Sphingosinicella sp. BN140058: one gene and its partner. The protein of the gene in region 1 interacts with the protein of each later gene in a pairwise test. Links are inferred from orthologs where the notes say so. Each region holds a gene or a part of one and is shown on either strand. Other genes may lie near its edges.

Region 1 (4,632 bases):
TGCGACCGGACCGGTGTTCCGGGCGTGGAGCGGCGTCGACGGCGGCGCCTTGCCGGAGGATTTCCGGCAGGGCCGAAACGATCTGCAGGCGCCGGCGGCCTCGGTGGCCCCGGTAATTGCGGAGGTACTTGGGCTGCTTGCCGCGGCGCCGGGCGCGACCCTCGTCCGCATGTCGGGCTCGGGCGCTACCTGCTTCGCGCTGTTCGACGTCTCGGAGTATCGTGACGCCGCTGCGCAGGCTATCGCGGCTGTTCAGCCGGAGTGGTGGCGAATGGCGACTCGTCTCCGTTGATCCACCATTCCCGCGGTGGGACGGCGTGCGCCGGTCATTAACCATCGTAAGCCGCACTTCGCCGTTCTGGCATGACCCTTGCTAAGCGAAGCACGACGAGTCGACGCAGCGCTTCGGTGCTGCCGACATTCGCGCACGGCCCCTTGCTCCTCCCATGGAGGAAGGCACCATGCCAACATCTCGGAGCCGGTGCCGCGTGCACCGGCTCTTTTTTGGCGCGACACGGCGCGCGTTCCCCTGCAAGGCGGGGGCGTGCTCGATCTTCAACTGAGCGGAGGCATCGCCCGCCTGACCCTCGATCGCCCGGAAGCGCGCAATGCCGTGCCGCCGGAAGGATGGCGGCCGATTGCCGCTCTGGCCGAGCGAGCGCTTGCCGATGGGGCGCGGCTGGTCGTCCTTGCCGGGCGCGGCGGAGCTTTCTGCGCCGGCGCCGACCTTAGCGAATTCGCACGGCTGCGCGGCGACCCCGATGCTCTCCGCGGCTTTCGAGAAGCGATGTGCGAGACGTTCGATCGGCTCGCGCAGCTGCCGATCCCGATCGTTGCGTCGATCGACGGTGCCTGTTTCGGGGCGGGGGTGGCGCTCGCCATGGCCTGCGACATGCGCATCGCCGCCCCGTCCGCTAAGTTCGGAATCACGCCGGCCAAACTGGGCATCGCCTACCCGCAAGGCGACATCCACCGGCTGGTCTCGCTGGTCGGACGCGGCCAGGCGGCGCGGCTGCTGTTCACAGCCGCCACCATCGACGCTGCCGAGGCGCATCGGATCGGTCTGGTCGACGCCGTGAGCGAAGATGGCGGCGGAGCGATGTTCGACGCGATCATCGCGAACAGCGCGGCCAGTCTCGCTGCGCTGAAGCGCGGCATCGTGCTGGCGGCCGGCGGCATCCATCGGGATGTTGAGCAGGATGCGGAATTCGACGCTCTGATCGCCAGTGACGAAATGGCCGTTCGCCTCCGCGCGCTTCGCAATGGCCGCTGAGCACTGCTTGTCAGCGAGGCGCCATTGGCTCAGAAGCGCGCAATGATGCGGTTTGCGCTCCTTCTCACGCTGGTCCTGCTCTCCGCCTGCAGTGGCGGCGATGACTCGGCGAATGCCAATGAGTCCGCTTTGCTCAGAGCACCGGAGCCGGTCGGCCTTGAGGACGGTGCCGAACGGATCGAATGCGCGGTCGCGGGTGCGGAGGCGTTCGCGCCGGTCTGCGCCGTCGAACGGCGGATGACCGGCGAAGGGCTGACGCTGATCGTGCGAGCGCCGAACGGCGGCTTCCGCCGGCTGCTCGTCACCAGGGACGGCCGCGGCGTGGTCGCAGCCGATGGCGCGGTTCCGGCGAAGGTCAGCCCGATTGCCGCCAACCGAATCGAGGTGACGATCGGCGGCGATCGTTACCGTCTCCCGGCTACCGTCCGCCAGTGACCTTCAAGACGATCCTGACCGCCGCCGAGATGCGCGCGGCCGAAGCGGCGGCAGTCGCGGCCGGCACTCCGGACACGGAGCTGATGGAGCGTGCGGGCATCGCTGCCGCCGATGCGATCCTCGCTTATGCGGGGTGGCTTCCGGCCCTCATACTTTGCGGCCCCGGCAACAATGGCGGCGATGGCTATGTGATCGCGCGCAGGCTTGCAGAGCGCGGCGCCAAGGTCAGGGTGGCAGCGCTCGCAGAACCGGCGACTGCGGCTGCGCGGCAGGCGCGTGCACGCTGGTCCGGGCCGGTGGAAGCGCTCGACGAGGCCTCGCCCGCGCCGGTGCTGATCGATGCGCTGTTCGGCACCGGGCTGACGCGCGGGCTCGACGAGCCGCTCTCGCAAATCTTGTTCAGGCTGGCGAACGCCGCACGTCTTGCAGTCGCAGTCGATCTGCCGAGCGGCGTTGCCACGGACGACGGCGCGCTGCTGTCGCCCGTTCCGGATTTCGATCTCACCATTTCGTTCGCGACACTGAAGCCGGCGCATCTGCTGCAACCGGCGGCGCGGCATATGGGGCGTCTGGTCGTCGCCGATATCGGCCTCGACGCGGACAGCCGACTGGAAACGGTCGAGCGGCCGCTGCTGGTCGGGCCGGGCCCCGCCGATCACAAATATAGCCGCGGCTATGTGGCGGTGCTCGCCGGAGAGATGCCGGGGGCGGCAGCGCTCACCGCGTCTGCCTCGCTACGCTGCGGGGCAGGCTATGTGCGGCTGGTGGCGCCGGCGGTGGTGGAAGGGGTGCCGAGGGCCGTGGTCCAGGGCGGTGCCGACGCCGAAGCGGTGCTTGCCGATCCGCGGGTGAGCGCGATCGCGATCGGTCCCGGATTGGGCAGGGACGCTGCGGCGCGGACCCTGCTCGACCGCGCGCTCGGCGCCGAGGCGAAGCTGGTGCTCGATGCCGATGCCCTGACCCTTGCTGCCGAGGAAGGCTTCGGCTTCCTGCATCGGGCGCGCATGCCGCCGGTGCTGACTCCGCATGCCGGCGAGTTCGCGCGCCTGTTCGCGGATCGCCGCGGCAGCAAGGTCGATCAGGCACGCCGTGCCGCCGAGCAGGCGCGGTCGGTGATCGTCTACAAGGGCCCCGACACGGTCGTTGCGGCGCCCGATGGCCGTGTTGCGATTGCGGTAAGTGCCCCGCACTGGCTCGCAACGGCCGGCACCGGCGATGTCCTGACCGGCGTGATCGCCGCGATGCGCGCCTGGGGCCTCGAAGCCTTCGAAGCGGCCTGCGCCGGCGTATGGCTGCATGGCCGCGCCGCCGAGATCGCCGGGCCAGGCCTGATCGCCGACGATCTGCTCGACCACCTTCCAGAGGCGTTCGCGCAATGTCTTTGAGCCAAGTCGAAACCATCGTCCGTCTCGCCGGCCGCGGTGACGGCGTGACCGAGAGCGGGCGCTTCGTCCCGCTGGCCGCGCCGGGAGACGGCGTGACCGCCGATGGCTCCGTGCTGCCCGGACCGCACCACGTGAAGCCGCCCTGCCGGCATTTCCCGGAATGCGGGGGATGCCAGCTGCAGCATCTGGACGACGAGAGCTTCGGCGCCTTTCTTCGCGATCGCATCGCCGGGGCGCTTGGCGCGCAGGGGCTTGCCGGCATCGACATTCTGCCCGCCCACATCTCGCCACCGAACAGCCGTCGCCGCGCGTCCCTTCGTGCCGAGCGGAGGGGCAAGCAGGTGCTGATCGGCTTCAATGCCGAGCAGAGCCACCGCATCGTCGACATGCACGAATGCCACATTCTGCGGCCCGAATTGTTTGCGCTCGTGCCGGCCCTGCGCCCGTTGCTTGCCCGGATGCTGCCTGCGCGGGGGCAGGGCGGGGTGCGCATGAGTTTGACCGATCAGGGTGTGGATCTGCTGCTCGAGAAGGTCGAGGCGGACGACCTTTCATCCTCCGAAGCGCTGACTGCGTTTGCGCAGGCGCATCGCCTGGCGCGGCTCAGCATCGACGACGGCTACGGCCCACAGACACGGTGGGAGCCGGATCCGGTGACCGTCACCCTCGGCGGTGCGCCGGTGCCGCTGCCGCACAACGCCTTTCTGCAGGCGACGCTTGAAGGTGAGGCAAGCCTGGTCGCTGCCGTCCGGGACGCGATCGGCGGCGCCCGGATCGTCGCCGATCTGTTTGCCGGTCTCGGCACCTTCGCGCTGTCGCTTGATGGCCGCGTCCTGGCCGTCGAGGGCGCGCGGGACGCGGCACTGGCGCTCAAGGCAGCGGCCAATCGGAGCCAGCGCCAGCTGTTCGTCGATCATCGCGATCTGTTTCGGCGCCCACTCACCACCGATGAAGCCAATCGTTTCGAGGCGATCATACTCGATCCGCCGCGCGCGGGCGCGAAGGATCAGGTGCCGTTGCTTGCGGCAGCGAAGGTCCCCCGCATTGCCTACGTCTCGTGCAATCCGGGTACGTTCGCGCGGGATGCCAAGGCGCTGGTCGATGGCGGCTATCGGCTGGAGTGGGTGAAGCCCGTCGGCCAGTTCCGCTGGTCGACCCACGTCGAGCTCGTCGCAAGCTTCGCGCGCTGATCCATTTGCGGGAAACCTCCCGCCGGTCCGACGTTCACGCCTCGAAGGAGAGGCGTCATGGCTGCGATCATCGGACGCGTGGTCAAGAACGGCGACGGGGCAATGCCTTACAAGGTGGTGCTGGAGCTCGAAGACGGTAGCGTCGTCGAGCACCGCGTTGCCTCGATACGCGCCGGCGAACACATGATCCGAGAAGCTCTGGAGATTCCGGTCCAGGCGCCACGGATCGATCCCTGGAATCCGTGAAATCCTTGCCCATGGTCGCGCGCTCGCAGATCCCGTGACCAGCCGCACCGCTGGGCTCAAAGCGGTTGCGGCGGCTCGGTTGCTCTGGGATGAGGGAGCAATG
Region 2 (4,469 bases), 4.1 Mb from region 1 along the record:
AGCCGGCCGTCAGACCGGCGCTTCGCTCCCATCCGAATTCTTGATCGCTTTGCGATGGTGCCAGGTGAAGATCGCGAACGCGCCGCGATGCGGCCGCCAGGCTTCCGAGAGCGTCCGCAGGCTCTTTTCGCTGGGGCGTTCCGGCAGGCCGAGGATGAGGCCGGCCTCGATCTGCACGGCAAGGTCGCCCGCCGGCCAGATGTCGCTGCGCCCCTCCGCGAACAGCAGATAGACTTCGGCGGTCCAGCGGCCGATGCCGTTCACCCGCACCAGGTGCGCGATCGCCTCTTCGTCGTCGCTCGGCAGATTGTCGAAATCGAGCCGGCCGGAGACGACCTCCTCGGCAAGGCTGCGGGCATAGGCCATCTTCTGGCGCGACAGGCCGGCGCCGCGCAGATCCTCGTCGCTGGCGGCGAGCAGCCGGGTTGGGGCAGGCGGGTCGCCGACCACCGCGATCAGCTTGGCCCACATCGATGCCGCCGCCTTGACCGAGACCTGCTGGCCGACGATCGCGCGGAGCAGGGTGTGATAGCCGCGCTCGCTGATCCGCGGCTCGGGATAGCCGGTTCTTGCCAGCGCCGCCGCGATCCTCGGATCGCGTGCCGCCAAAGCGTCCAGCGACGCCTGCAGCGCCTCGGCTTCGATCCCCATGTCCTGCTCCCGCCTTGCCAACCGGCCAGCCGCCTAGCATAGCCGCGGACCCGACACTTCCCGCTTTTCGATCGAAGGACAGCAGAAAAGACATGGCGCAGCTTACCATCGTCGGACGCGACGGCACCGAGAAGACGATCGAGGGCAAGAACGGCTGGAGCGTGATGGAGAATATTCGCGACGCCGGCTTCGACGAGCTGCTGGCGCTGTGCGGCGGCTGCTGCAGCTGCGCGACCTGCCACGTCCATGTCGATGCGGAATGGACCGATCGGCTGCCCAAGATGAGCGGCGACGAGGACGATCTTCTCGACAGTTCCGGCGAGCGCGATGCCAGCAGCCGCCTGTCCTGCCAGATCGAGTTCGGCCCCGCGCTCGACGGTCTGCGCGTGACCATCGCCGCGGAAGACTGAGACTCGTCCCGCAAATCCTGAGCGCGTGACCTGCCGGGAGCGCGCGCGGCCGCCGGCGTGTTCGCGGCTCCTCAGAGCTGAAGCAGCGCCTCCGGGCGGTTCGTGTCGAGCGGTCCGATCGTCCATTCGAGGGTTCGGCCGGTGCCCTGGCGGCTCGGCCCCTCGCGCGTATTGTTGGTCAGGATCTCGCCGTCGGTGGTGAGCGTGAAGGTGCCTTCCGGCTTCTTCAGCCCCGCTTCGGCGGCGCCGCTCTGGCCCTGCATCGCCGCGCCGAGCGCCTTGAGCCCACCGTCCGCCGACTGCACGAAGGCGGGCGCGACGATCTTGACGCGATTGCCGGTGAGCCGGCCGACCTTCACGAACGGGATCACCATGTCGACCTCGGGGAAGACCGGGAAGACGAAGTCGTGGTCCAGGCGGCCGCTCAGCTCATATTGGACGTCGAACACGCCGTTGCCCTTGTGACGGACGCTCTTCCAACCGGCATTGCCCTGCAGGCGGCGCGCAAACTCCTCCATCGTCTTGGGATCGGACGGGTCCATGCCGCCGAACATCTGCTTGGCGATTTCGCCTTCCTGCTTCTTCTTGGCGAGCCGTTCGGCGCGCCCGTCCTCATATTCCTTGCGCTTCTCGGCAAGCTCCTCGGCAGTGCATTCGCGTGCCTCGTCCCCGGCCGCGTCGGAAGCATCGTCACCGCCCGCGCCGGTGCAGATCTGGTCCTCGGGCTTGAACGGCTCCTCCTCGGCCGCCGCGGCGGCGGCCGCCGATCCCGGCGAGACGAAAATCATCTCGCCGGCATAACGGTAGCTGAAGCTGCCGTCGCGGCGCACGTCGAGCGCGGCATCGAAGCGGCCCGGCGTCAGCAGGCATGCGGCGGCGAGCAGGGCGAGCGCCCCGGCCGCGGCGATCCGAAACAGCATCATGTCATTCCCCCTGGCGTGTCGCGGCGACTATGCCGCCGCAGCGCCGAGGGATGCAAGCGGCGCCGTCAGGCGGTGCGGGCGGCGTAGAGCGCAATTGCGGCAGCGTTGGACACGTTGAGGCTCTCGATCTTGTCGCTGATCGGCAGTTTGGCCAGCGCATCGCAGTGGAGCTGGGTGTTGTGGCGCATGCCTTCGCCCTCGGCGCCGAGCACCAGCGCGACACGCGGCGGCCCGAGCGCGTCCTTGAGGTTGGTCTCGGCCTCCCCGGTGAGGCCGATCCGCCAGAATCCCGCCTCCGCCATCTCGTCGAGTGCGCGGGCGAGGTTCACCACCCGCACCCACGGCACCGTCTCCAGCGCGCCGCTCGCCGCCTTGGCGAGCGCACCGGATTCCGGCGGCGCATGACGATCCTGGGTGACGATGCCGAGCGCATCGAACGCGGCTGCGGTGCGCAGGATGGCGCCGACATTGTGCGGATCGGTGACCTGATCGAGCACGATCAGCGGCCGGCCGTCCTCCGCCTGATCGAGCAATTCGGCGAGCAATATCTCCTCGAGCCGCTCGACTTCGGCGACGATCCCCTGGTGCGGCGCATCCTTGGGCACGAGACGGCCGAGATCGGCGGCGTCGGCATAGGTGACCGGAATCGCCGGATCGAAGTCGAACTCGCCGGCGGCCTCGCGGGTCACCGAGATCCGGACGATCCGGCGCTCGGAGTTGGCGAGCGCGGCGGCGACGGCGTGGCGCCCCCAGAAGCGGGGACGGTTTTCGGGCTTGCTCTGCTGACGGGCTTTACGGCGCATGCCCTCCCATGGCGAGCCGCGCCGGGGCTGGCAAGAGGCAGGCGGGGCGTGGGGAGGGTGCGAGCTTGGAACCCCCGCCAGCGCGGCACGCACATCGGATTTCGATGCCGAGCGCTACCATGTTCTAGCGGGGGAGAAACCGTTCCGCATATCGGTAAGCGCGTCCCCAGGCTCGACGGTAGAGCGGTCCTGCGACGTCCGGCCGATTGCGATCGTACGTGCTGAAGGCGCTCTCCTCGCGCGCCGCGATCATCTGGATGCGGCTCCAGCCGCGGGAGGTGGTCGTCATCCAGTCAAGCCGCGTCGCGGGGAAACCGCACCACTTCAGAACCTTCCTGAGAACATTCGGTCCCGAGGGCAGCCATGCAAGTCCATCGACTCCCGACATACTCTCTTCCGAACTCTCGTGAACGACTTGAAGAGTGTCCCCCCTCCCGCGTCGTGCAACGGTGTTCACGATGATCAGCTGTCGGGTATGATCGGCGGCGATCTTCAGCCCCTGGATCGGGTCGGGAAGGTGGTAGAAGATCCCACTGAAGAGAGTGACGTCGAACGTGCCGAGCCCGCGAGCCGGTAGATCGTTGAGCTGCATCCTCTCGATCCTGATGTTTCGATGAGGTCCGAATTGGGCCAGGAACTGCCCTTGTCGTACCCAGATGTCTCTGGCGTCGAAGCCGAAACATTCTCCGGCGCCGAGCCGGGCGGCAGCGAGTGCATGCCCACCGCCGTTGCACGCGCAGTCAAGGAAGGAGCGGCCGTCGAAGTCGCCGTCGAAGAGGTTTTCGCTCAGCCGTCTGATCTGGTCGTCGGGCCGGTACATCCCGGGCGTGCGGCCATCTGTCCTGTCGGCCAATGACGATATGTCGGTGGTCCTCAGACCCGGCCGAACTTCTACGTCGTGGTGCCATGGCCCCAGCCGCGCGATCTGCTCACGAAGTTCCAGTTCCGTCATCCTGTCCCCCATTGATGGCCGCGCGTGCTCGAGGTGCTTCGCCGGAGCGTACTTCTTTTGGAGCGGCAAGTCTGTTGGTCGCCCGGGCACGCAGACGATCACCTCGCAGCAGGGGCAGCGTCTTGGCTCGCATCCGGTCGGCCGGCGGGCAGGCGGTGCGCCGCGAACATCGCGATGCTTTCGGCGGTGCCCGGATCGCGATTGGCGAGCACGATCACCGTCACGCCGCTGTTCAGGAAGTGGTGCAGCGAGCCGCTCATTCCCGGCGCGCCGCCGCCATGGCCGATGAACCGTCCCGCGCCGGGCAGCGTTCCGCCGAAGTCGAAGGAGGCGAACTGCCCGTCCGCCATCACGCCGCCGTCGATCAGCTTCTGCAGCGTCTCGCCGCGCAGCAGCCGGTGGGACGTCAGCCCCCCGACGAACCGATGGAAGTCGCCGACCGTGGCATAGCCGCCGCCGGCCGCGGTACCGCCCAGCGGAAGCGTGTCGGCGGCGCTCTTCAGCCGCGCGCCCGAACCCATATAGCTGACGGCGCGGCGCGGCAGAACGTCGCTCTCCGGCCGGTTTCCAGTCGAACCCATTCCGATCGGCGTGAAGATGTTACGCTGGATATACTCGTCGTAGCCGAGGCCGGACACCTGCTCCACGATCCGCCCAAGCAGAATGAAGCCGTAATTGCTGTACATCTGGCGGCTTCCGGGTGCGAATTCGGCAGCACGGTCGCCGTACA

What was found. Proteins that work in one complex are often made in the same cells at the same time.
Region 2: the proteins of ETR14_RS20235 (region 1) and rlmB interact in binary tests that used the Escherichia coli proteins (3 or more experiments, as listed by UniProt). The link is inferred for Sphingosinicella sp. BN140058 from one-to-one orthologs.

The regions. Positions count from the first base shown.
Region 1 is NZ_CP035501.1:4,490,884-4,495,515, forward strand. What follows is about bases 995-3,898. They hold ETR14_RS20235 (NAD(P)H-hydrate dehydratase), read left to right. Parts: upstream 995-1,704; coding sequence 1,705-3,093; downstream 3,094-3,898. Other genes in these bases: ETR14_RS20225 (enoyl-CoA hydratase/isomerase family protein), read left to right, coding at 995-1,273; ETR14_RS20230 (hypothetical protein), read left to right, coding at 1,316-1,708; ETR14_RS20240 (class I SAM-dependent RNA methyltransferase), read left to right, coding at 3,084-3,898. Outside these bases: ETR14_RS20220 (4-(cytidine 5'-diphospho)-2-C-methyl-D-erythritol kinase), read left to right, coding at 1-292; more of ETR14_RS20225, read left to right, coding at 545-994; more of ETR14_RS20240, read left to right, coding at 3,899-4,283; ETR14_RS20245 (hypothetical protein), read left to right, coding at 4,341-4,529. UniProt on the Escherichia coli protein: Bifunctional enzyme that catalyzes the epimerization of the S- and R-forms of NAD(P)HX and the dehydration of the S-form of NAD(P)HX at the expense of ADP, which is converted to AMP.
Region 2 is NZ_CP035501.1:421,950-426,418, reverse strand. Bases 919-3,659 are described here. They hold rlmB (23S rRNA (guanosine(2251)-2'-O)-methyltransferase RlmB), read right to left. Parts: upstream 2,788-3,659; coding sequence 2,050-2,787; downstream 919-2,049. Other genes in these bases: ETR14_RS01860 (DUF1698 domain-containing protein), read right to left, coding at 2,912-3,659; ETR14_RS01870 (hypothetical protein), read right to left, coding at 1,133-1,984; ETR14_RS01875 (2Fe-2S iron-sulfur cluster-binding protein), read left to right, coding at 919-1,061. In the rest of the region: ETR14_RS01880 (DNA-3-methyladenine glycosylase), read right to left, coding at 10-651; more of ETR14_RS01875, read left to right, coding at 744-918; more of ETR14_RS01860, read right to left, coding at 3,660-3,841; ETR14_RS01855 (serine hydrolase), read right to left, coding at 3,838-4,469. UniProt on the Escherichia coli protein: Specifically methylates the ribose of guanosine 2251 in 23S rRNA.